One region of the Streptomyces sp. NPDC088261 genome, then DNA from elsewhere that is predicted to be linked to it. Evidence: riboswitches for the same ligand, from Rfam matches in the RefSeq annotation. Region 1 holds a riboswitch; each other region holds the start of a gene.
The links. Region 1 has a riboswitch for cobalamin ahead of ACIODU_RS07560 (ribonucleoside-diphosphate reductase subunit alpha). Riboswitches for the same ligand answer to the same signal wherever they lie in the genome.
Positions count from the first base shown of each region.

Region 2: another riboswitch for cobalamin. It lies ahead of ACIODU_RS29290 (cobalamin biosynthesis protein); the one in region 1 lies ahead of ACIODU_RS07560 (ribonucleoside-diphosphate reductase subunit alpha).
Region 3: another riboswitch for cobalamin. It lies ahead of metE (5-methyltetrahydropteroyltriglutamate--homocysteine S-methyltransferase); the one in region 1 lies ahead of ACIODU_RS07560 (ribonucleoside-diphosphate reductase subunit alpha).

Region 1 is NZ_JBIURL010000003.1:76,231-83,725, forward strand. Features, by position in the region: gene ACIODU_RS07550 (SMI1/KNR4 family protein) at 1-1,043, opposite strand, end outside; gene ACIODU_RS07555 (ribonucleotide-diphosphate reductase subunit beta) at 1,201-2,244, opposite strand; gene ACIODU_RS07560 (ribonucleoside-diphosphate reductase subunit alpha) at 2,244-4,691, opposite strand; cobalamin riboswitch at 4,836-4,978, opposite strand; gene mctP (monocarboxylate uptake permease MctP) at 5,095-6,738, opposite strand; gene ACIODU_RS07570 (DUF3311 domain-containing protein) at 6,735-7,028, opposite strand; gene ACIODU_RS07575 (GntR family transcriptional regulator) at 7,133-7,495, opposite strand, start outside.
Region 2 is NZ_JBIURL010000020.1:15,558-23,052, reverse strand. Features, by position in the region: gene ACIODU_RS29300 (putative cobaltochelatase) at 1-1,435, opposite strand, end outside; gene ACIODU_RS29295 (cobyric acid synthase) at 1,521-3,080, opposite strand; partial or broken gene ACIODU_RS29290 (cobalamin biosynthesis protein) at 3,878-4,891, opposite strand; cobalamin riboswitch at 5,135-5,284, opposite strand; gene ACIODU_RS29285 (hypothetical protein) at 5,596-5,847, opposite strand; gene ACIODU_RS29280 (inorganic phosphate transporter) at 5,861-7,132, opposite strand; gene ACIODU_RS29275 (class II aldolase/adducin family protein) at 7,302-7,495, shown strand, end outside.
Region 3 is NZ_JBIURL010000002.1:747,126-754,620, forward strand. Features, by position in the region: gene ACIODU_RS07150 (CbtA family protein) at 1-562, opposite strand, end outside; gene ACIODU_RS07155 (CbtB-domain containing protein) at 584-802, opposite strand; gene metE (5-methyltetrahydropteroyltriglutamate--homocysteine S-methyltransferase) at 1,100-3,424, opposite strand; cobalamin riboswitch at 3,590-3,807, opposite strand; gene ACIODU_RS07165 (ScbR family autoregulator-binding transcription factor) at 3,928-4,569, opposite strand; gene ACIODU_RS07170 (type III polyketide synthase) at 5,046-6,185, shown strand; gene ACIODU_RS07175 (cytochrome P450) at 6,190-7,461, shown strand.

The DNA of each region.
Region 1 (7,495 bases):
AGCCCGAGTGGCGCCACCTGCTCCTCGTCGTCGTACGGGCGCCATTCCCGCATGCCGTCGCGCAGCGTCGCCCACGCCTCGTCCACGCAGCCCCAGCGCGCGAACTCCCGGGCCCGTGCCACCACTTCACCGAACGGGCCCTCGACGGTGTGGCGGTACGTGCCGTCGAAGACCGCGTGCAGCACCGGCTCGACCACCGCCGGATCGACCGCCGGGAAGTCCCTGCGTACCCCCTCCAGATTGGGCACGCTGCCGAGCGAGGTCCATCGCTTCGCGGTCAGGCACCTCTTCGGGAGCAGTTCCCGCACGGTGTACGCCGTGTCGCCGACCGGCGCCGCGCGTTCGCCGCCCGGCGGTAGCCCGAGGAGCTCGGTGAGTTGCTCCTGGATCGACAGGGCGCGCGGATGGCGGGCCCGTACCGCCGGCGCCAGCAGCGCCAGCGCCCCGTCCGGATCACCGGCGAGGGCCAGCCGCCGCGCGCGGTCCACGTCCGCGTCCAACGCGTCGGCATCCGCCTGGGCGTCCGCGTCCGCGAGGAACCTCTCGTGGACGGACTCCATGTACGCCCGGAACGACGGATACCGCACGGGCTCCGCCCGGCTCCCCGCTACCCGGACCCGCACCGCCCACTCGCCGTCCTCCGCCACGTCCAGCGGGTCGAGCACCACGTCCACGCGGGCCGAGTCGTCGGTGAGCCGCAGCGACCGGCCCCCCGACCCCGTCTCGTCGGAGACCCCCTCCGTCCGCGCCAGGAGCCATACCGGCGTACCGGTCATCCGCCACCCGTCGGTCACCTCCAGGAACGCCCGGAACGACGGCGGCAGCGCACCCCCCGCCCGCGCCTCCCACACCGCGAGCGCCTTCGGATCCGCCGGCCCGAACCCGAGCCACCGCTGCTCCCGCGCCTCACGCAGCCCGTGCCCGTCCACCACGTCCGGATCGGCCGCGTCGGCCCACTCCGCGCTCCACCCGCGCAGGAACGCCCGCCAGTCGAACTCCTCGCGCGAGCGGGGGTGGTCGTGCCCCGTGTTCGTCGTCGTCATGGGTCCATGGTGTACGCGACCACTGACAACGCGACAACGCGACAACGCGCCCCACCCCCGCCACAGCGGAGAGGGGGCGCGCCCCGGTCGTGCCCCGGCCGCACACCAGCGACCCGGAAGCCCTACCCCAGCGACCCGGAAGCCGCGGAACAGCGGCCTAGAAGTCGTCGTCGAACGCGACCGACCCCTCCACCGCCACCTGGTACGCCGACGGGCGGCGTTCGAAGAAGTTGGTCAGTTCCTGCACGCCCTGGAGCTCCATGAAGGAGAACGGATTCTCCGAGCCGTACACCGGCGCGAAGCCCAGCCGCTGGAGCCGCTGGTCCGCGACGCACTGGAGGTACTCGCGCATCGACTCCGTGTTCATGCCCGGCAGGCCGTCCCCGCACAGGTCGCGCCCGAACTGCAACTCCGCCTCGACGGCCTCCTTCAGCATGTCCGTGACCTGCTGCTGGAGCGCGTCGTCGAAGAGGTCGGGCTCCTCCTTGCGGACGGTGTCGACCACCTCGAAGGCGAAGTTCATGTGCATCGTCTCGTCACGGAACACCCAGTTGGTGCCGGTGGCCAGGCCGTGCAGCAGACCGCGCGAGCGGAACCAGTACACGTACGCGAAGGCTCCGTAGAAGAACAGCCCCTCGATGCACGCCGCGAAGCAGATCAGGTTGAGGAGGAAGCGGCGCCGGTCCGCCTTGGTCTCCAGGCGGTCGATCTTCTCCACCGAGTCCATCCAGCGGAAGCAGAACTGCGCCTTCTCGCGGATCGACGGGATCTCCTCCACCGCGTCGAAGGCCGCCGCGCGGTCGTCCGGGTCGGGCAGATAGGTGTCGAGCAGCGTCAGATAGAACTGGACGTGCACGGCCTCCTCGAAGAGCTGGCGGGACAGGTACAGCCGCGCCTCGGGGGAGTTGATGTGCTTGTAGAGCGTCAGCACCAGGTTGTTCGACACGATCGAGTCGCCCGTCGCGAAGAACGCGACCAGCCGGCCGATCATGTGCTGCTCGCCGGGGGAGAGCTTGGCGAGGTCCGCGACGTCGGAGTGGAGATCGACCTCCTCCACCGACCAGGTGTTCTTGATCGCGTCGCGGTAGCGCTCGTAGAAGTCCGGGTAGCGCATGGGGCGCAGGGTCAGCTCGAAGCCCGGGTCGAGCAGGTTCTTCTCGGCGGGGCTCGTCACGGCGGGACCTTTCTCGGGGGAACTCATTACTGGCAGGCCTCGCAGGACTCGGGGTTCTCCAGGGAGCAGGCGATCGCGTCCGCGTCCGGGACCATCGGGTTGGCCGGGGCCGGGGACGCCTGCTGGAGCGGGATGGTGGTGGCGGCAGCGGCCGCGCTGGCCGGCGCCGGCACGGTGGCCGCCGCCTGGGGGCCGCCCGCCGCGCGGGCGATGCGCGTCGCGGGGCGCGAGCGCAGGTAGTACGTCGTCTTGAGGCCCTTCTTCCAGGCGTACGCGTACATCGAGCTGAGCTTCCCGATGGTCGGCGTCTCCAGGAACAGGTTCAGCGACTGGCTCTGGTCGAGGAACGGCGTACGGGCCGCCGCCATGTCGATCAGACCGCGCTGCGGGATCTCCCACGCCGTGCGGTACAGCTCGCGCACCTCCGCCGGGATCCAGGTGAAGCCGGCCACCGAGCCGCTGGACTCGCGCAGCGCCTCACGCGTCTGCGCGTCCCAGACGCCCAGGTCCTTGAGCTCCTGCACCAGGTACGAGTTGACCTGGAGGAATTCGCCGGACAGCGTCTCGCGCTTGAAGAGGTTGGAGACCTGCGGCTCGATGCACTCGTACACGCCCGCGATCGAGGCGATGGTCGCCGTCGGCGCGATCGCGAGGAGCAGCGAGTTGCGCATGCCGCTCTTCGCGACGCGGGCGCGCAGCGCGTCCCACCGCTCCGGCCAGTTCAGCTCGACGTCGTAGTGGTCGGGGTGCAGCACCCCGGCGGCGGTACGGGTCTCCGACCAGGCCGGGAGAGGCCCGTTGCGCTCGGCGAGCGCGCAGGACGCCTCGTACGCGGCGAGCATGATCCGCTCGGCGATCCTCGTGGAGAGCGCGGCGGCCTCGGCGGAGTCGAACGGCAGGCGCTTCTTGAAGAAGACGTCCTGGAGGCCCATCGCGCCCAGGCCCACCGGGCGCCACTTGGCGTTGGAGCGGCCGGCCTGCTCGGTCGGGTAGAAGTTGATGTCCACGACCCGGTCGAGGAAGGTGACGGCGGTACGGACGGTCTCGTCCAGCCGTTCCCAGTCGATCTCGCCCGAATCGAGCACGAACGCGCCGAGGTTGACCGAGCCGAGGTTGCAGACGGCCGTCTCGCCGTCGTCCGTGACCTCCAGGATCTCCGTGCAGAGGTTGGAGGAGTGGACGACCTTGCCGGGCAGGGCGGTCTGGTTGGCCGTACGGTTCGACGCGTCCTTGAAGGTCATCCAGCCGTTGCCGGTCTGGGCGAGGGTACGCATCATGCGGCCGTACAGCTCACGGGCCGGGACGGTCTTCCGCGCCAGGCCGGCGGCCTCCGCCTTCCGGTACGCGGCGTCGAACTCGTCGCCCCACAGGTCCACGAACTCCGGGACGTCGGCGGGGGAGAACAGCGACCACTCGCCGTCCGCGTCGACGCGGCGCATGAACTCGTCCGGGATCCAGTGGGCGAGGTTCAGGTTGTGCGTACGGCGGGCCTCCTCGCCGGTGTTGTCGCGCAGCTCCAGGAACTCCTCCAGGTCCGCGTGCCAGGTCTCCAGGTAGACGCAGGCCGCGCCCTTGCGCCGGCCGCCCTGGTTGACCGCCGCGACCGACGAGTCCAGGGTCCGCAGGAAGGGGACGATGCCGTTCGAGTGCCCGTTCGTGCCGCGGATCAGCGAGCCGCGCGAGCGGATGCGGGAGTACGAGAGGCCGATGCCGCCCGCGTGCTTCGAGAGGCGCGCGACCTGGTGGTAGCGGTCGTAGATCGAGTCCAGCTCGTCCAGCGGGGAGTCCAGCAGGTAGCAGGAGGACATCTGCGGGTGGCGCGTACCGGAGTTGAAGAGCGTCGGCGAGGACGGGAGGTAGTCCAGGCGGCTCATCAGCCGGTAGAGGGAGGCGACCTCCTCCAGCGCGCGCACGCTCGTGTCCTCGGCGAGACCGGCGCCGACGCGCAGCAGGAAGTGCTGGGGGGTCTCGATGACCTTGCGGGTGATCGGGTGGCGGAGCAGGTACCGGCTGAAGAGGGTACGGAGCCCGAAGTAGCCGAAGCGGTCGTCGGCGTCCTGGTCGATGAGCGCGTCCAGGAAGTCGGCGTGCAGCGCGACGAATTCGGCGGTGCGGTCGGCGATCAGGCCCTCGCGGTGCCCCACCGTGACGGACGCGGAGAACGCCACGGCGCCCTGGCTCGCGGCCTCTTCGGAGATGGTACGGGTGAGCAGCCGGGCGGCGAGCCGGGAGTAGGCCGGGTCCTCGGCGATGAGCCCCGCGGCCGCCTCGGTGGCGAGCTCGCGCAGCTCGGCCTCGTCCGACCGGGCGTTGCGGCCGCGCAGCGCGGCGCCGGCGACGCGTCCGGGGTCGGTGTCGGGCAGATCGGCGGTCAGGTCGGTCAGGAGCCGCAGCAACGCGGTCCCGGGTCCGTCGGTCACCTGTGCGGAGACCTCGGAGATGCCTGAAGCCGGATCGGCTGGCGCGATGGTCACGTGGTGCTCTCCCTCGCTCGGCTCTGGGCCGTCGGCGGGGGAGCGGGGGCGCGCGGATCCGCCGCGTACCCGTCTCCGGGCAGCACGAACCACGGCGTCTCCGGCCCAGCCTCGGGGCCCGGACGTCCTGGCACCCGGTTCGGTCGAGCCGGATGCGTCGCCGGCAGGTCCTCGGACTCACGGGTATGACAAAGCACACCACAGCAGACCGTTGCGGGACAGTTCCGGATTCACACCGGATTCCCCTGCGTCGACAACGAGGTCGAGCATACATCTGGGGGGCACACGGTGAAGCACCCCCTAGATGTTGTGTCGCGCCCCACTTCGCCCCCCTGTGTCGGAACCGGGAAGGCGGGCCGCCCGGAGTCCGGGGGCCCGCCTTCCGCCGTACGTCCGCGCTCTCTCAGCGCACCGGGTCCGGGTCCGGTGGGGTCGCCGGGGACAGCGGGAGGTCCTTCTGCACGCCCGGGTCGCCGATGTCCGCCGTGTAGTCCGACGGGCTGGTCTCGTCCACGCCGTCCGGGGCCTTCGCCGCCCTCAGGGCGAGCGTCAGGACCACCGTCACCACCGCGTTGAGGACGAACGCCGTCAGGCCGATGTAGCCGATCTCGCCGATTCCCGGGATCTCCTTCGAGGAGCCGCCGAAGTGCGCCTGCGTCGGGCTCGCGACGCCGTACGCCGCGATCGTGCCGTACAGCATGCCCACCGCCCACCCCGTGAGCAGCGCCCAGCGGTGGAACCAGCGGGTGAAGAGGCCGCCGACCAGGGCCGGCATCGTCTGGAGGATCCAGATCCCGCCCAGCAGCTGGAAGTTGATCGCCACCGTCTTGTCCATCGTCAGGACGAAGGCCAGCGCCCCCACCTTCACCAGCAGCGACACCAGCTTGGAGACCTTCGTCTCCTGCGCGGGCGTCGCGTCCGGCTTGATGAAGTCCTTGTAGATGTTGCGGGTGAAGAGGTTCGCCGCCGCGATCGACATGATCGCGGCCGGCACCAGCGCCCCGATCCCGATCGCCGCGAACGCCACCCCCGCGAACCAGTCCGGGAACATGTTCTCGAAGAGCTGCGGGATCGCCAGCTGCCCGTTGTCGACCTTCACCCCGGCGGCGATCGCCATGAAGCCGAGCAGCGCCAGCAGGCCCAGCATCAGCGAATACAGCGGCAGGATCGTGGTGTTGCGCCGGATCACCTCACGGCTGCGGCTGGAGAGCGTCGCCGTGACCGAGTGCGGATACATGAAGAGCGCGAGCGCCGAGCCGAGCGCCAGCGTCGCGTACCCCCACTGCTGGGCCTCGCCCGGCGCGAGCGCGCCGCGTGGCGCCCCGGTCGCCGGGTTCTTCTGCGCGAACGCGTCGCCCGCCTTCGCGAAGATGTCGTCGAAACCGCCCAGTTTGATCGGGATGTAGATGATGGCCACGATGATCACCAGATAGATCAGGGTGTCCTTCACGAACGCGATCAGCGCGGGCGCCCGCAGCCCCGACGAGTACGTGTACGCCGCGAGCACCGCGAACGCGATCAGCAGCGGCAGGTCCTTCACGAACCAGTTCGTGTCCTCGCCGCCGCCCACGCCCATCACGTCCAGCACCGCCTGGATCCCCACCAGTTGCAGCGCGATGTACGGCATGGTCGCGAGGATGCCGGTGACGGCGACCGCCAGCGAGAGGCCCTTCGAGCCGAACCGGCCCCGGACGAAGTCCGAGGTGGTCACGTATCCGTGCTTGTGCGACACCGACCACAGCCGAGGCAGGAAGGTGAAGATGAGCGGATAGACGAGGATCGTGTACGGCACGGCGAAGAAGCCCGCCGCGCCCGCCGCGTAGATCGCCGCCGGCACGGCCACGAAGGTGTACGCCGTGTAGAGGTCACCGCCGAGCAGGAACCAGGTGACCCACGTGCCGAACGACCGCCCGCCCAGGCCCCATTCGTCGAGGCTCTGCTCGTTCTCCGCCCGGCGCCAGCGCGCCGCGAGGAAGCCCATGACCGTGACGGCCAGGAAGAAGAAGACGAAGACGCCGAGCGCGACGCCGTTCACCCCGTCGTTCATCGCGCCGCACCGCCCTTGCGGAGTCCCGTACGGGAGCGCTGGTCGCGCTGCCACAGCTGGTGGGCGACCAGCGTCAGCGCGGCCGACACGACGACCCAGAGCATCTGGTACCAGTAGAAGAACGGGATGCCGATGAAGGCCGGGTCGGTCTTCGCGTACGACCCCACCCAGAGCAGCGCCACGAAGGGCGCGACCAGGCAGAGGGCGATGATCACACGGACAGGGGTGACCGTGGGGGGAGGGCTCTCCTCAGGTGTTTCCGAAGGTGATGCTGGCGGTGTTTCCGACATGCGCGGCTCCGTCCCCTCACTGCTCGCCGTTTCGCTGATCGCTTTCGCAACGCGCAGGAAATCTAGGGGACGGCCCCGGCCGTGGGAAGACCGCGAGCGGCCGGTCAGTCGGCCGGCCTGCGCAGTCTCGCCACGAACTTGTAACGATCGCCCCGGTACACCGACCGCACCCACTCCACCGGTTCGCCGTTCCCGTCGATCGAGTGGCGCGACAGCATCAGCATCGGCAGCCCGACGTCCGTGCCCAGCAGCCCGGCCTCCCGGGGGGTGGCGAGCGACGTCTCGATCGTCTCCTCGGCCTCGGCGAGGCGCACGTCGTACACCTCCGCCAACGCCGTGTAGAGGGACGTGTACTTGACGAGCGAGCGGCGCAGGGCGGGGAAGCGTTTCGCCGACAGGTGGGTGGTCTCGATGGCCATCGGCTCCCCGCTGGCGAGCCGCAGCCGTTCGATCCGCAGCACCCGCCC
Region 2 (7,495 bases), on a different contig from region 1:
CGAGGTTGCCCTCGCGCCCCTCCCGGGTGGCCTGCCGCAGATCGTCCTTGCGCAGGACCAGGCCGGGCCCGCTGCGCCCGCGCGCCCGCTGGTGCGGTGCGGCGGCCTGCACGGTCGCGGCGAGGTGGAGCTTGGTCAGCGCGCCCCGGGGCCGGCGCGACCCGGTGGTCCTGCCGTGCTCGGTACGCGCCCGCGACCGCCGCCCGGCGGCCCCTTCGCCGAGGCCGGGAACGCTGAGCATCTTCGTACGGTACGGCTCCCCGGCCCCCACGGCGGCCTGCTCGCCACCCCCGCCCCCGGGCCGCGGCGAGGCGGCGGGCGCGTCGCCCTCCTCGGACCCGGAGTCCTCCGGCGCGTCGGCCCCACCCTCGGGCGCCGGCCCACCCCCGGGCCCGTCGGGCTCAGGATCGTGATCGTCGTCCTCGCCCTTGAACTCCTCCAACGTGTCGTCGAGCTTGTCCTCGTCGAGCCCCGGCGCGTCGAACGGATTGCGCCGCCGCCGGTGCGGCAGCGCGAGCAGCGCGGCCTGCCGGACGTCCTCGGCGAGCACGTCCGTACGCCCGGCCCACGCGGCCAGCGCCGTCGCGGTCCGCGCCATCACGATGTCGGCGCGCATCCCGTCCACCTCGAAGGCGGCGCAGGTGGCGGCGATCTGCAACAAGGCCGCGTCCCCCAGCCGTACCTCCGGCAGCAGCGCCCGCGCGGCGACGATCCGCTCCCGCAGCGCACGCTCCTCGTCGGCCCAACGCCCCGCGAATCCCGCCGGGTCGTCGTCGTAGGCGAGCCGCCGCCGTACGACCTCCACCCGCGTCCCGGGCTCCCGCGACGCGGCGACCTCCACGGTCAGCCCGAACCGGTCGAGCAACTGCGGGCGCAACTCGCCCTCTTCGGGGTTCATCGTCCCGACGAGCAGGAACCGCGCGGCATGCCGTACGGAGACCCCTTCCCGCTCGACGTACGAGGCGCCCATGGCGGCGGCGTCCAGCAGGAGGTCGACCAGGTGGTCGTGGAGCAGATTGACCTCGTCGACGTACAGCACCCCACGGTGGGCGTCGGCGAGAAGCCCCGGCTCGAAGGCCTTCACCCCCTCCGACAGGGCCCGCTCGATGTCGAGCGCCCCCACCAGCCGGTCCTCCGAGGCCCCGACGGGCAGCTCCACCATCCGCGCGGGCCGCGCCGTACCCGGACCGCTCTCGTGGGGCCCGTCGGGACACCGCGGATCGGGCGAGGCGGGGTCACAGCTGAACCGGCACCCCGCCACCACGCCGACCTCGGGCATCAACGCGGACAGCGCCCGTACGGCGGTGCTCTTCGCGGTGCCCTTCTCACCCCGTACCAGCACACCGCCGACCGCCGGACTGACGGCGTTGAGCAGCAGCGCGAGCCGCAGATCGTCCATTCCCACCACGGCGGTGAACGGAAAGGGGGTACTCATAGGGCTCCTTCGAGTGCGATCGGTGCGTGGTGCACGAGGGTGACCGGTACGGCGGGGGGCGGGGCCGGGGACGGCGAACGCGGCGTCACGGCGCACCGGGTGGGATGAACGGCAGCCCCGCGGGGGCGCCTTCTTCGATCAACCGCCACAACGCGTCCGTGTCCGCGTGCTCCTCCACCAGGTCCCCCAGCAGATCGAGCTGTTCCTCCCGCAGCGCCCCGAAGCTCGTGTCCGGCGCCGGTACGAACCGCCGTCCCGCCTCCCGGGCGACCTCCGCGAGGAACCGCCGCCGGAACGCGTCGTTCTCCAGCACCCCGTGCCAGTGCGTCCCCCGGACGGACCCCACCTGGCACCCGTCCAGCGCCACTCCGCTCCCGTCGGAGACGAACGCGTCGGAGACGAACGCCGACCCGCCGCTGACCTCCGCGACCCCGTGGTGGATCTCGTACCCCTCCACGGGCTCACCGAGCGCGACGCCCACCGGCCGCCCGAGCGTCTTCTCGCGCGCGAACCGCACCCGTACCGGCAGCAGCCCGAGCCCCGGCACGACCCCGGCCCGCGACTCCACCTCGTCGTCGATCACCTCGCCGAGCACCTGGTAGCCGCCGCAGATGCCCAGGACGGGACGGCCCTCCGCCGCCCGCCGGGCCACCGCGTCCGCGAGGCCGCGCTCGCGCAGCCAGGCCAGGGCGCCCACGGTGCCGCGGGTGCCGGGGATGACGACCAGGTCCGCGTCGGCCACTTCCTCCGCCCGGTCCACGAACCGCACGACCACGCCCGGCTCCGCCGCCAGCGCGTCCACGTCGGTGAAGTTCGACATCAGCGGTACGGCGCACACCGCGACGCGCAGGACGTCCTCGCCGTACGGGGCGGACGCGGCGGACTCCCGTACCGACCCGCGCAGCGACACCCGCAGGCCGTCCTCCTCGTCGATGCCGAGGCCGGGGCGCCACGGCAGCACGCCGAGGGTCGCCCGCCCGGTCAGCCCGCGCAGCATCTCCAACCCCGGTTCCAGCAGGGACACGTCGCCCCGGAACTTGTTGACGACGTACCCGGCGACCAGCGCCTGGTCCTCGGCGCTCAGCAGCGCGGTCGTCCCGAAGAACGAGGCGAAGACCCCGCCCCGGTCGATGTCCCCGACCACGACGACCGGCAGGCGGGCGGCGCGGGCGATGCCCATGTTCACGATGTCGGTGCGGCGGAGGTTGATCTCGGCGGGGCTGCCGGCGCCTTCGCAGATCACGGCGTCGTACGTACGGCGCAGCTCGGCCAGGCACTCCAGGACGGTGCCCAGTAGCGCTTCCTGGCGGCCGCCGTGGTAGCCCCGGGCGCTCATCTCACCCACCGGGCGCCCCATGAGGACCACTTGGCTGCGCCGGTCGCCGCCGGGCTTCAGCAGGACGGGGTTCATCAGCGCGGTCGGCTCGACGCGGGCGGCCTGCGCCTGCATGGCCTGGGCCCGGCCGATCTCGGCGCCTTCGCGGGTGACGAAGGAGTTGAGGGACATGTTCTGCCCCTTGAAGGGCGCGACGCTGACGCCCTGCCGCACGAGCCACCGGCAGATGCCCGCGGTGACGACGCTCTTGCCCGCGTCGGAGGTGGTCCCGGCGACGAGCACCCCACCCCCGACCCCACCCCGCTTCACGGTCGCCGCCCGGCGTCGGTACGGGCGTCGGTGCCGGTACGGCCGGGGAGGCCCGGGCGGGCGGCACCTTCGGCACGGAGACCCGCGGGCGCGCCGACGCGCGGGCCGGACTTGGTACGGAGCTTGGCGTCCACGCCGAGGGGCGCGCCGTGGTCGAGGCGCGCGTTTGCGCTGAGGCGCGTGCCGGGATCTAGGGGCGCGTTCGCGGCGAGGCGCGTGCCGTGGTCGAGGCCCGTGTTCGCGGCGATGCGCGTGCTGGTACCGGAGCCCGCGTTTGCGGCGAGGCGCGTGCCGTGGTCGAGGCGCGTGTTCGCGCCGACACGCGTGCTGGCACCGGAGCCTGCATTTGCGCCGAGGTGCGCACCGGGATCGAGGTGCGTACTGGGATCGAGACGCGCGCTCGCTGCGAGGCGCGTGCTGGTACCAGAGTCCGCGTTTGCGCCGAGGGGCGTGCCGGGATCGAGGCGTGCGTTTGCGGCGACGCGCGTGTCGGCACCGGAGCGCGTGCTGGCACCGGAGCCTGCGTTTGCGGCGAGGCGGGTGCTGGCACCGGAGTCTGCGTTTGCGCCGAGGTGCGCACCGGGATCGAGGCGCGCGCTTACGGCGAGGCGCTTGCCGGCACCGGAGCCCGCGTTCGCGGCGAGGCGCGCGTCGGCACGGGAGCCCGCGCCCGCGCTCACGCCGACGCCCCGGTCGGCCTCCGTCCTGGTTTCTGCCCCCGCCCCCGCCTCCGTTCTCGAAGTCGCCCCCGCGTCCACGTCCGCCCCCGCCCCCGCTTCCGAAACGGCCGCGTACGCGAACCGGCCCGCCACGCACACCGCCAGCGCCAACGCGCTCACCCGCCGGGACAACCGCACGGCCCGTTCGATGTCGGCGATCTCCACGGGCCGGCCGCCGCTGTTCAGGACCGGGCGGTGTTCGACGCGGCCGCCGTACGCGAGCGTTCCGCCCAGTCGTACGCCCAGCGCACCCGCGAACGAGGCCTCCACCGGGCCCGCGTTGGGGCTCGGGTGCTTGCGCGCGTCGTCGCGCCACGCCCGCCACGCCCCGCGCGGATCGCCGCCCGCGACGACGGCCAGCGCGGCGGTGAGCCGGGCGCCCGGCCAGCCTGCCACGTCGTCGAGGCGGGCCGAGGCCCACCCGAACCGGCGGTATCGCGGGGACTTGTGTCCCACCATCGCGTCCAGCGTGTTCACGGCCCGGAACCCGGCCAGCCCGGGAACCCCGGCGACAGCGCCCCATACGAGCGCGCCGACCACCGCGTCGGAGGTGTTCTCGGCGACGGACTCCACGACGGCCCGCGCGATCTGCTGGGCGTCGAGGGACTGCGGGTCACGGCCGCATAGGTGCGGCAACCGCTCCCGGGCCAGCTCGACGTCCCCGTCGGAAAGCGCCCGCCCAATGGCCCGCGCCTCCCGCGCCAGCGACGTACCACCGACAACGGACCAGGTAGCGAGGGCGGTCAGCACGACGAAGGCACCCCGCCGCCCCAAGAACCCAGCACGTCCGGCCGCCCTGGCCAGTCCTGCCGCCTCGGCAAGTCCTGCCATCCCGGCAACTCCGGCCGGCCTGGCACCCGCAGGCCGTGGCGCCCCGCGTCCCCGTACCCCCCGCGCCACCAACGCGCCCAGGCCTGCGGCGCCGCCCGCGCAGACCAGCGTGTGCAACGCGCCCCAGCCCCGGTGGTCCCGTCGCAGAACGCGTTCCACGGCCCCTGCGGCCCGGCCGAACGCCGCTACCGGGTGGCCCCGGCGGGGATCGCCCAGCAGCAGGTCGGCGAGCAGTCCGCCCGCCGCCCCGTACGCGTGGATCCACGCGGCGTCCCAGGCGGGGGAGCGGGTTGGGCCCGCGAACGCTTCTGCCGCGGAAGTGACGGGAGTGACCGAAGCGGTGAGGTTGGTGGATGCGATGGAGAGCCCGGAAGCGGCGCGCGCGGTGGACGCACCGGCGCGGGTCGAGGCCCACAGGGCGAGGCCGACAGAAGCGGCGGCGGCACAGGCGCAGGCGCGGCCAGGCATGGCGACGTGTCCTCACTCAGGGTCCGCGCCCCGGCTCGACGGAAAACGCGCGGCGAGAGTTCCTGGCTCCCGGGGACCGTTTCCCCGAAGGGACACCGTGCCCGGTGACAGTGGCGGGACCGCGCCGGATTCGCACCGGCTTCCTCTGCTGCCGCCGTAATTGGCCCCGGCAGTCCACCACGCTGCGAGAACGCCCGTCAACCCGCCCTTGACCTGCGGCGGGGCAGTGTGCGAAGCCCCACACGAAACACACGAAAGGCCCGGGGGCGTGCCCCGGGCCTTAGGGAGTGTCCGCGAAGTGGTGTCCGGCTCGCGGTGGACGGCACGAGCGCTCGCGCTGTCCAGCACGCGTGCTCGCGGCGTTGTCGGACCGAGCGAGTACCTCCCGTACCCGCGCGGCCCTCCGCCTTGCGCTCGCACGCACCGGACGCCGCCAGCCCCGCCCTCCGAGCGGACGACCCGCACTTCCCGGACACGCCCTGGCGCCGTACGTACGGTCAGGCCACGATCAGGTAGATGCCGTACGCCACCGCCGCCGCGCACAGCGCGAAGCACGCGTAGGCGCCGGTGCGCGCCAGCGCCGCGGAGCCCGCAGGGGAATCTCCCGCCGAACCGCCGGCCGATTCCGAGGCCGCCGGCTCCTGCTTGGCCAGGGCCACGATGCCGAGGGTGAACAGGCCCACCAGACCGATGGTGGACACGAGGCTGACGCCGAACACGGAGCCGAGGGCTGCCCAGTCGATTTTCATGTGATCGCTTTCCTTACACCGTGGCGGTTCGCGCCGACTCGCCGGCGACGGCGGGCGGGGTGGGCAGGGTGACGGGCCCCGGGATGGTGGTCGTCAGGCCGGCGGTCGCGGCGTCCATGGACCCGAGGCCCCTCACCGTGACCCCGGAGGCACCCGCGTCCGCGCCCACGGTCACCGGCACCACCTCGGCCCCGGTCACGTTCGTGTGGTCCACGGGACGGCGGCGCGACGCGAGCCAGATCGCGCCGGAGGCGGCGACGAGCAGGATCGCCACGACGGTGACTCCCCAGGTGCCGTGGCCGGTCAGGAACTCCGCCCCGGCGGCGACCAGTCCGGCGGCGGGCAGGGTCAGCCCCCAGGCGACGAACATCCGGGTCGCGGTCGACCAGCGGACGACCCCGCCCCTGCGGCCCAGGCCGGCGCCCATCACGGCGCCGGAGCAGGACTGCGTCGTGGAGAGCGAGAAGCCGAGGTGCGAGGAGGCCAGGATGACCGTCGCGGCGCTGGTCTGCGCGGCGAAGCCCTGCTGCGGGCGCAGGTCGGTGAGGCCGGTGCCCATGGTCTTGATGATGCGCCAGCCGCCGAGGTACGTGCCGAGCGCGATCGCCGTGCCCGCCGAGACGATGACCCACAGGGGCGGGTTGGAGCCGGGGGAGAGGACCCCGCCGGTGACCAGCGCGAGCGTGATGACGCCCATCGTCTTCTGCGCGTCGTTGGTGCCGTGGGCGAGGGAGACCAGGCCCGCGGAGGCGATCTGCCCGGCCCGGAAGCCCTTCGCCGTGGCCTTCTCGTCCGTACGGGCGCTGACGCGGTACGTCAGCCGGGTGGCGAGCATGGCCGCCAGTCCCGCGACGAGCGGGGCGGCGAGCGCCGGGATCAGGACCTTGGTGATGACGACGCCGCCGTTGACACCCGAGGTGCCGACGGACATCAGGGTGGCGCCGATGAGGCCGCCGAACAGGGCGTGGGAGGAACTCGACGGGAGCCCCAGCAGCCACGTGAAGAGATTCCAGATGATCGCCCCGACCAGCGCCGCGAAGATCACTTCGGTCCGGATGCCCGATTCGTTGATGAGTCCGCCGGAGATCGTCCTGGCGACCTCCACGGACAGGAACGCGCCGACGAGATTCAGGACGGCGGACATCGCCACCGCCGTCTTGGGCTTCAGGGCGCCGGTCGAGATGGTCGTCGCCATCGCGTTCGCGGTGTCGTGGAAACCGTTCGTGAAATCGAACACGAGAGCCGTCACGATCACGATCGCGAGGAGCAGCGTGAAGTGTTCCATTTACCCAGGCAATCGTTCGACGTCGGTGGCCACGGTGAACGTAAGGATGCAGGGTGAACGGAAGGTTAACTGAGGAGGTACTCGGGGTGTCTCTCCCGAAGGGCTCTCCTGGCGTCTCGATGTGGTGTCCGACCTGCCCTTTTTCCACCCCGCCTGACAGGATCGTCATATGACTGATCATCTGACCGGACGGGTCGCGGAGCGCCCCGCCGAGAGGCATGCCGACGACCGTGCGGACGGCGACGCCGACAGCCATGCGGACGGCCACGCCGACGGCCACGCAAACGCGCGCGACCGGGCCTGGGCCGAGCTGGTGGCGACCGCGCGCAGGACCACCGCGGAAGGGCTCGTCGTCGGCACGTC
Region 3 (7,495 bases), on a different contig from region 1:
AGCCGTACGCCAGCCCGACGGCGACCACGAAGGCCGCCCCCGCCGCCACGGTCGCGTTCCAGTTGCCCAGGCGCGGCGCGAGCCGCCGGCCGAGCAGGAGCGCCCCGGCCGCCAGCAGGAGACTCAGTACGATCATCAGGAAGTACAGCGTCGTCCGCTTCCCGATGGTGTCGCCGTTGCCGACGGCGGGCGGGTTGGCCGGGTACTTGAGGAACGGCACGACGTACACCGTCAGCAGCGCGCCGACGGACAGCAGGACAGCGGTCGCCCGCGGTCCGAACCGCCCGACGCGGCCGAGGGCGTAACAGAACGCCAGGGCGGCGATGCCCCCGACCGCGATGCCGAAGATCAGCACACCGGTGGCGAGGCCCGCGGTGGACTGGAGGGAACGGCTGACGAGTTCCTCGCCGCCGTGCTCGTGGCTGTGGCTCTCCTCGAACGCGATGGCCGCGTCCACGGAGGGCTCACCGAGCAGATAGGCGACCACGAGGGCGAGCACACCGGCGGCGAGGCCGGCGAGCATGCCGCGCACGAGCAGGGCGCGGACGGATACGGAGTTCATGAGAAAGGGTCTCCCGGCCGGTCAGTGGCAGGGGAAACCGAGCAGATGGCGTCCGTCGTGGACCCATTCGTGCACGCTCTCGCCGGAGATGACGGACAGGGCACCCTGTTCCGCGCCGACGAAGTAGAGCAGGACGAGCATCAGCACGCCGAAGAAGAGCGCCCACGGGGCTATCTCCTTGAGCGAGAGGGGAGTGAGAGCCGGTGTTGCGGCTGTCGCGGGGGCAGCGGAGTGTGCCATGGCCGAACCTCCTGGGGAACACGCGTCCCGATCGTGGTGCCTGAGACGAAGGTGCCGGGTCTGACTTCCCGCAGAGGTACGGGTACACAGTGGCGCGACCGTGCCGGATTCTCACCGGACTTCCGTCACACCGTCGTCATGTCCACGCGACCGTACCGTCTGCGGACCTGGACCGCCACAGCGCCGAACGGCGGCCGGGGCGGAACAGTTGGCCGGATGTCGGGAAACATCCGGTCTGTCCGCCCCGGCCGCCGCCGGGTGATTCCGGCTCCGGGACCTTCCGGGCCCCGGGCCGGGTCAGGAAGCGCTGGTGGGCAGGGTGCCCCGGACCTCGCGGGCGGCCTCGACCAGGTTGTCCAGCGAGGCGCGTACCTCGGTCCAGCCGCGGGTCTTCAGCCCGCAGTCCGGGTTGACCCACAGCCGCTCCGCCGGGACCGCCTCAAGTCCCTTGCGCAGCAGGGCCGCCGCCTCCTGGGCGGAGGGCACGCGGGGGGAGTGGATGTCGTAGACACCGGGGCCCACCTCGCGCGGATAGCCGGCCGCCGCCAGTTCGCCGGCGACCTGCATGTGGGACCGCGCCGCCTCCAGGCTGATCACGTCCGCGTCGAGATCCTTGATGGCCTGGACGATGTCCCCGAACTCCGCGTAGCACATGTGCGTGTGGATCTGGGTGGCCGGGCTGACCCCGCCGGTGGTGATACGGAAGGCCTCCGTCGCCCAGTCCAGATACTCCTGGCGGTCGCCGGCGCGCAGCGGCAGCGTCTCGCGCAGCGCGGGCTCGTCCACCTGGATGACCGGAGTCCCGGCCGCCTCCAGGTCGTTCACCTCGTCGCGCAGCGCGAGCGCGACCTGGCGCGCGGTGTCGCCGAGCGGCTGGTCGTCCCGGACGAAGGACCAGGCCAGCATGGTGACGGGGCCGGTGAGCATGCCCTTGACCGGCCGGTCCGTGACCGACTGGGCGTACGTGGTCCAGCGGACGGTCATCGGCTCGGGGCGCGAGATGTCCCCGGCCAGGATCGGCGGGCGGACGTAACGGGTGCCGTACGACTGCACCCACCCCTGCCGCGTCGCGAGGTAGCCGGTGAGCTGTTCGGCGAAGTACTGGACCATGTCGTTGCGTTCGGGCTCGCCGTGCACCAGCACGTCGATGCCGGCCTTCTCCTGGAAGGCGAGGACGTCCCGGATCTCGGCCTCGATGCGCTCGTCGTACCCCGCCGTGTCGATACGTCCGGCGCGCAGGTCGGCGCGCGCGGTGCGCAGTTCGTTCGTCTGCGGGAACGAGCCGATGGTGGTGGTCGGCAGCAACGGCAGCCCGAGGTGGGCCCGCTGGGCCGCCGCCCGCTCCGGGTACGGCGCGGTCCGGCGCCCGTCCGCGTCGGTGACGGCCGTGGCGCGGGCCCGTACCGCCGGGTCGTTGGTGAGCGCGGATCCGGCGCGCGAGGCCAGGTCGGCGCGGTTCGCGGCCAGTTCGGCGGCGATCGTGTCGGTGCCCCGCGCGAGACCGCGCGCCAGCGTGACGATCTCCTCCGTCTTCTGGCGCGCGAAGGCCAGCCAGCGCACGATCTGCGGATCGATGTCCCGCTCCGCCGCGAGGTCGAGCGGGACGTGCAGGAGCGAGCAGGAGGACGACACGTCGACGCGGTCGGCGAGCCCGAGGAGCGTACCGAGGACCGACAGGGACTTCTCGAAGTCGTTGATCCAGATGTTGCGGCCGTTGACGACGCCCGCGACCAGGCGCTTGCCGGGCAGACCACCCACGGCTCCCAGGGCGTCCAGGTTCGCGGCGGCCGGACCCGTGAAGTCGAGGGCCAGCCCCTCGACGGGCGCCTTGGCGAGGACGGGCAGGGCCTTGCCGAGCCGGTCGAAGTACGACGCGACCAGCAGTTTCGGCCGGTCGGTCAGCGCACCGAGGTCCCGGTAGGCGCGGGCCGTGGCGTTCAGCTCCGCCGGGGTCCTGTCCTCGACCAGCGCGGGCTCGTCGAGCTGCGCCCACGCGGCGCCCGCGGCCCGCAGGTCCGCCAGCACCTCCGCGTACACCGGGAGCAGCCGGTCGAGCAGCGTCAGCGGCTCGAAGTCCGGGTCGACCCCGGGGGCGGGCTTGGCGAGCAGCAGATAGGTGACCGGGCCCACGAGCACGGGCCGCGCCGAGAGGCCCAGCGCGAGGGCTTCCCTCAGCTCGGCGACCGGCTTGGTGGAATCGGCGGTGAACACGGTGTCGGGGCCCAGCTCGGGGACGAGGTAGTGGTAGTTCGTGTCGAACCACTTCGTCATCTCCAGCGGTGCGACGTCCTGCGTGCCGCGCGCCATCGCAAAATACCCGTCCAGGGCGTCCGCCGCGACGGCGGCGCGGTGGCGTGCGGGGATCGCGCCGACCATGACGCTGGTGTCGAGGACGTGGTCGTACAACGAGAAGTCGCCGGTGGGCACCTCGTGCACGCCGGCGTCGGCGAGGCGGCGCCAGTTCGTACGGCGCAGTCCGGCGGCGGTGTCGCGCAACGCGTCGGCGCCGACGGTGCCTTTCCAGTAGCCCTCGACGGCCTTCTTCAGTTCGCGGTTCTGGCCCTGGCGGGGGTAGCCGTGCACGGTCGCCCGTGCCGCCGCGGCTGCGGACTTGTCTGTCACAGAACTCTCCTTCGCGAGCGGTTCTCTGCCGTCCCGGGGACGGTCGAGGGCACGAGAGGAGCCACAGACCCGGCGGACCACGTCCCGCCCGGGTGTCCGGGTGCGCGTGACCGCCTGATATGTACGCCGACCCGCCCACGAGGTCACCGGGATCTCCGCGCACGGTGTTCGCACGCGGGCAGTGGCAGGTCTTCGGACTCGCGGGCGCGTCTCGTCGGACGAGACACCTACTGGCCGTCGCTTCCCAGACCCGTCCGGGCCCAGTGCTGATGACGGCGGTCGTTCCCACTCACCGCTGCGGGGCAGTCCCGGATTCCCACCGGGTTCCCTCTTACGACGCCGCTGCCTGGCTGACAGGGCGAACCGACTGCACTCGTCACCCTATGCCCTCAGCTGAAGCGCCGGGAGCCCCTTTCCTTATTCCGGACGGGGAGGGATTCCGGAACGGCGGAGGGCCCGCTCACCGGGCGGGAAGGCGTACGGACCGGACCGGGCGGCCATGATCAGGCGGCCATGATCGCCTCGGTCACCCGCACCCCGCGGTCGGGCGCGGTGTCGATGCTCGGCATCAGGCCCGGGACCGCGATGCTGGGCAGGATGTGTCCCCACAGTATCGATATCCGCCGCCCGAGATCCTCGCGATTGGTCAGGGCGCGGGACATCAGCTGGATGCCGGCGAACGCGCCGACCAGCAGTTCCACGGTGTCCTGCGGGCGCACGCTGGGGAGCAACTCACCCTGCGCGCGTGCCTCTTCCATCAGCGACACCAGATGGACGGGCCACTGGCGGAAGGGGCCGCTGTGGTCGACGCCGGGGGGAGCGCCCTGGTCCACGGTGAGCCGGACACTTCCCCTGAGCAGCGCGTTGTCCAGGAGCCGGTGGGCCACCGCGAAGGTGATGTCGATGACTTCCTGGAGCTTGCAGGCCTGCGGGGGTACGGTGCCGAGCTGCACCTGCTCGTCCAGGACCGCCTGCGCCAGCGCTTCCTTCGACTGGAAGTGGAAATACAGGGCACCCTTGGTGACCTGAGCGCGCTCCAGAACCATGGTGAGGGTCGTGGAGGAGTAGCCGTACTCGTCGAAGACCGCTCCGGCCGCCTCCAGAATCGCCATGCGCGTCCGGATGGCGCGCTCCTGTGTTGCCATGAATGACCCTTCCGCGCAGCCGGGTTGACCAGCACAAAACAAACCGCCCAGCCCGTACTATAGGGCTCAACGACTCCCCGAATGTCTCCCCCGCGCCAAAACCTTGGGGCGCGAAGAGGTCTCCGGGACCGATGTGTCCCGTGGTGACACCGGTACAGGATGGCCGGTTTTCGGCTTCCGACCCGTTCGGTGGACGGGTCGTGACCCACGGTCGCCGGGCCGGTGGTGCGGCCGGCCGCCGGAGCGGCGCGATCGGGGACCTGGCGGCGCGCCACGAACGGACGATGCGCCCATTTCGCGCTTACTTTCCGTAGTCATAGGTAAGATCCCTGACGGTTCTTCGGATCCCGCCCCCTCGCTCCCCCGACGCTCCTCCCAGGGGCCAGTTCCCGGCAGTTCCCCAGGTTGCGGGGTGGTGGGCCACCACAGAGTGTGGGCCGCAGTTCACAGCGAACACGAACGAAGGAGAGCGCGTCGTGGCGACTCTGTGTAAGCCCGATGTGTCGGTTCCCGAGCATGTGATCACCATGGAGGACACCCTCGCCCTGGCGCGGTCGCTCCACGCCGGCCATCCGCAACTTCCCCTGGCGCTCCGGTTGATCGAGAACACCGGAGTGGCCAAGCGCCACCTCGTCCAGCCCATCGAGGAGACCCTCAGGCACCCCGGCTTCGAGGACCGCAACCGGCTGTACGAGTCCGAGGCGAAGGCGCGGGTGCCCGCGGTGGTGAACCGCGCCCTGGACCACGCCGACCTGCGCGCCTCCGACATCGACCTGATCATCTACGTCTCGTGCACGGGCTTCATGATGCCGTCGCTGACCGCCTGGCTGATCAACACCATGGACTTCACCGGTCACACCCGGCAGTTGCCGATCGCCCAGCTCGGCTGCGCGGCGGGCGGCGCGGCCGTCAACCGGGCGCACGACTTCTGCCAGGCGTACCCGGACGGGAACGTCCTCATCGTCGCGTGCGAATTCTGTTCGCTCTGCTACCAGCCGACCGACCTCGGCGTCGGCTCGCTGCTCTCCAACGGCCTGTTCGGCGACGCGGTGGCCGCCGCCGTCGTCCGGGGCAAGGGCGGCACCGGCATCGTGCTGGAACGCAACGGCTCCCACCTCGTGCCCGACACGACCGACTGGATCGCGTACAGCGTCCGGGCCACCGGCTTCCACTTCCTGCTGGACAAGCGGGTGCCCGGCACGATGGAACCCCTCGCCCCCGCGCTCCGCGCGATGGCGGTCCAGCACGGCTGGGACGCGGCGGCCCTCGACTTCTACATCATCCACGCGGGCGGACCGCGCATCCTGGACGACCTCAGTCACTTCCTGGAGGTACCGCCCGAGGCGTTCCGGTTCAGCCGCGCCACGCTCACCGAGTACGGCAACATCGCCAGCGCCGTCGTCCTCGACGCGGTGCGCAGGCTGTTCGACGAGGGCGGGGTCGAGGACGGCGCCAGCGGGATCATCGCGGGCTTCGGGCCCGGCATCACCGCCGAGATGGCCCTCGGACGGTGGTCCACCGACTCCCTGGCCGGCCCCGAACTCTCCGAACGGCACGTCCTCGCCACACCGGTCCACACCGACCGGCCGTCGCCCGCCACGGAACCGGTGAGGTGAGGAGATGACCACCAACACACCGGAGACGGCGGCGCACCCGCAGGACACCCCGGACACCCCAAACACCCCCGACACCGGAGGGGACGCGTGTCCCGTCCGGTTCTGGGCCGTGCCCCACCTGTCCGGGCTGGACTTCGACCCCTTCCTCGCCGAACGGCTGAGCGAGGAGCCGGTCAGCCGGATCAGGCTCCCGCACGGCGAGGGGTTCGCCTGGCTGATCACCCGGTACGAGGACGTCAAGCTGGTCACGAACGACCCGCGCTTCAGCCGCCGGGCGGTCGTCGGCCGCGACATCACCCGGCTGGCCCCGCACTTCATCCCGCTCGACGCGGCCGTGGGATTCGCCGACCCGCCCGACCACACCCGGCTGCGCCGCCCGGTCGCGAAGGCGTTCGGCTCCCGCGCCCTCGCGGGTGTCGAGGAACGCGCCCGGCGGATCATGGACGACCTCGTCGACGCCATGCTGCGCGCGGGCGCGCCCGCCGATCTGATGGAGCGGATCAACGGGCCGTTCCCGCTGGCCATGATCAGCGAGATCATGGGCGTGCCCGAGCACGACCGGCCGCTGATGCGGAAGTGGACGGAGTCGCTCCTGAGCGCCGCGCACAGCCGCGCCCACAGCGAGCGCGCCAAGGCGGAGATCGGCGCCTACTTCACCGGCCTCATCGGCCGGCGGCGTACGAACGGCGGCGACGACCTCGCGGCGGTGCTGGCCGAGGCGGTGGAGGCGGACGAGCTGAGCGTCGAGGAAGCGGTCGCGATCGCCGTCCTCATCCAGGTGAGCGGCGCCCACGCGGTCACCAACAACAGCGCCGCCATGCTGTACGCGCTGCTCACCCACCCCGGCCACCTGGCGCGGCTGCGCGCGGAGCCCGAGCTGCTGCCCGCGGCCGTCGAGGAGCTGCTGCGCTTCATCCCGCACCGCAACGGCGTGGGCCTCGCCCGCGTCGCGACCGAGGACGTGACGGTGCGAGGGGTACGGATCCGGGCCGGCGAGGCCGTCTACGCCTCGTACCTCACCGCCAACCGGGACCCCGACGTCTTCGCCGATCCCGGCCGGCTCGACTTCGACCGGGGCCCCACCCCGCATCTGGCCTTCGGGCACGGACCGCACTACTGCGTCGGCCCGACGCTCGCCCGGATGGAGTCCAGGATCATGATCGCGACCCTGCTGGAGCGGCTGCCGCGGCTGCGGCTCGCCGTGCCGCCGGGAGAGGTGCGCTGGCGGCGCGGGGCACTGATCCGCGGCCCCGAGGCGCTGCCCGTCCTCTGGTGAGCCGCCCCTCCCGTAACCCGGCCCGCCCTTCCCC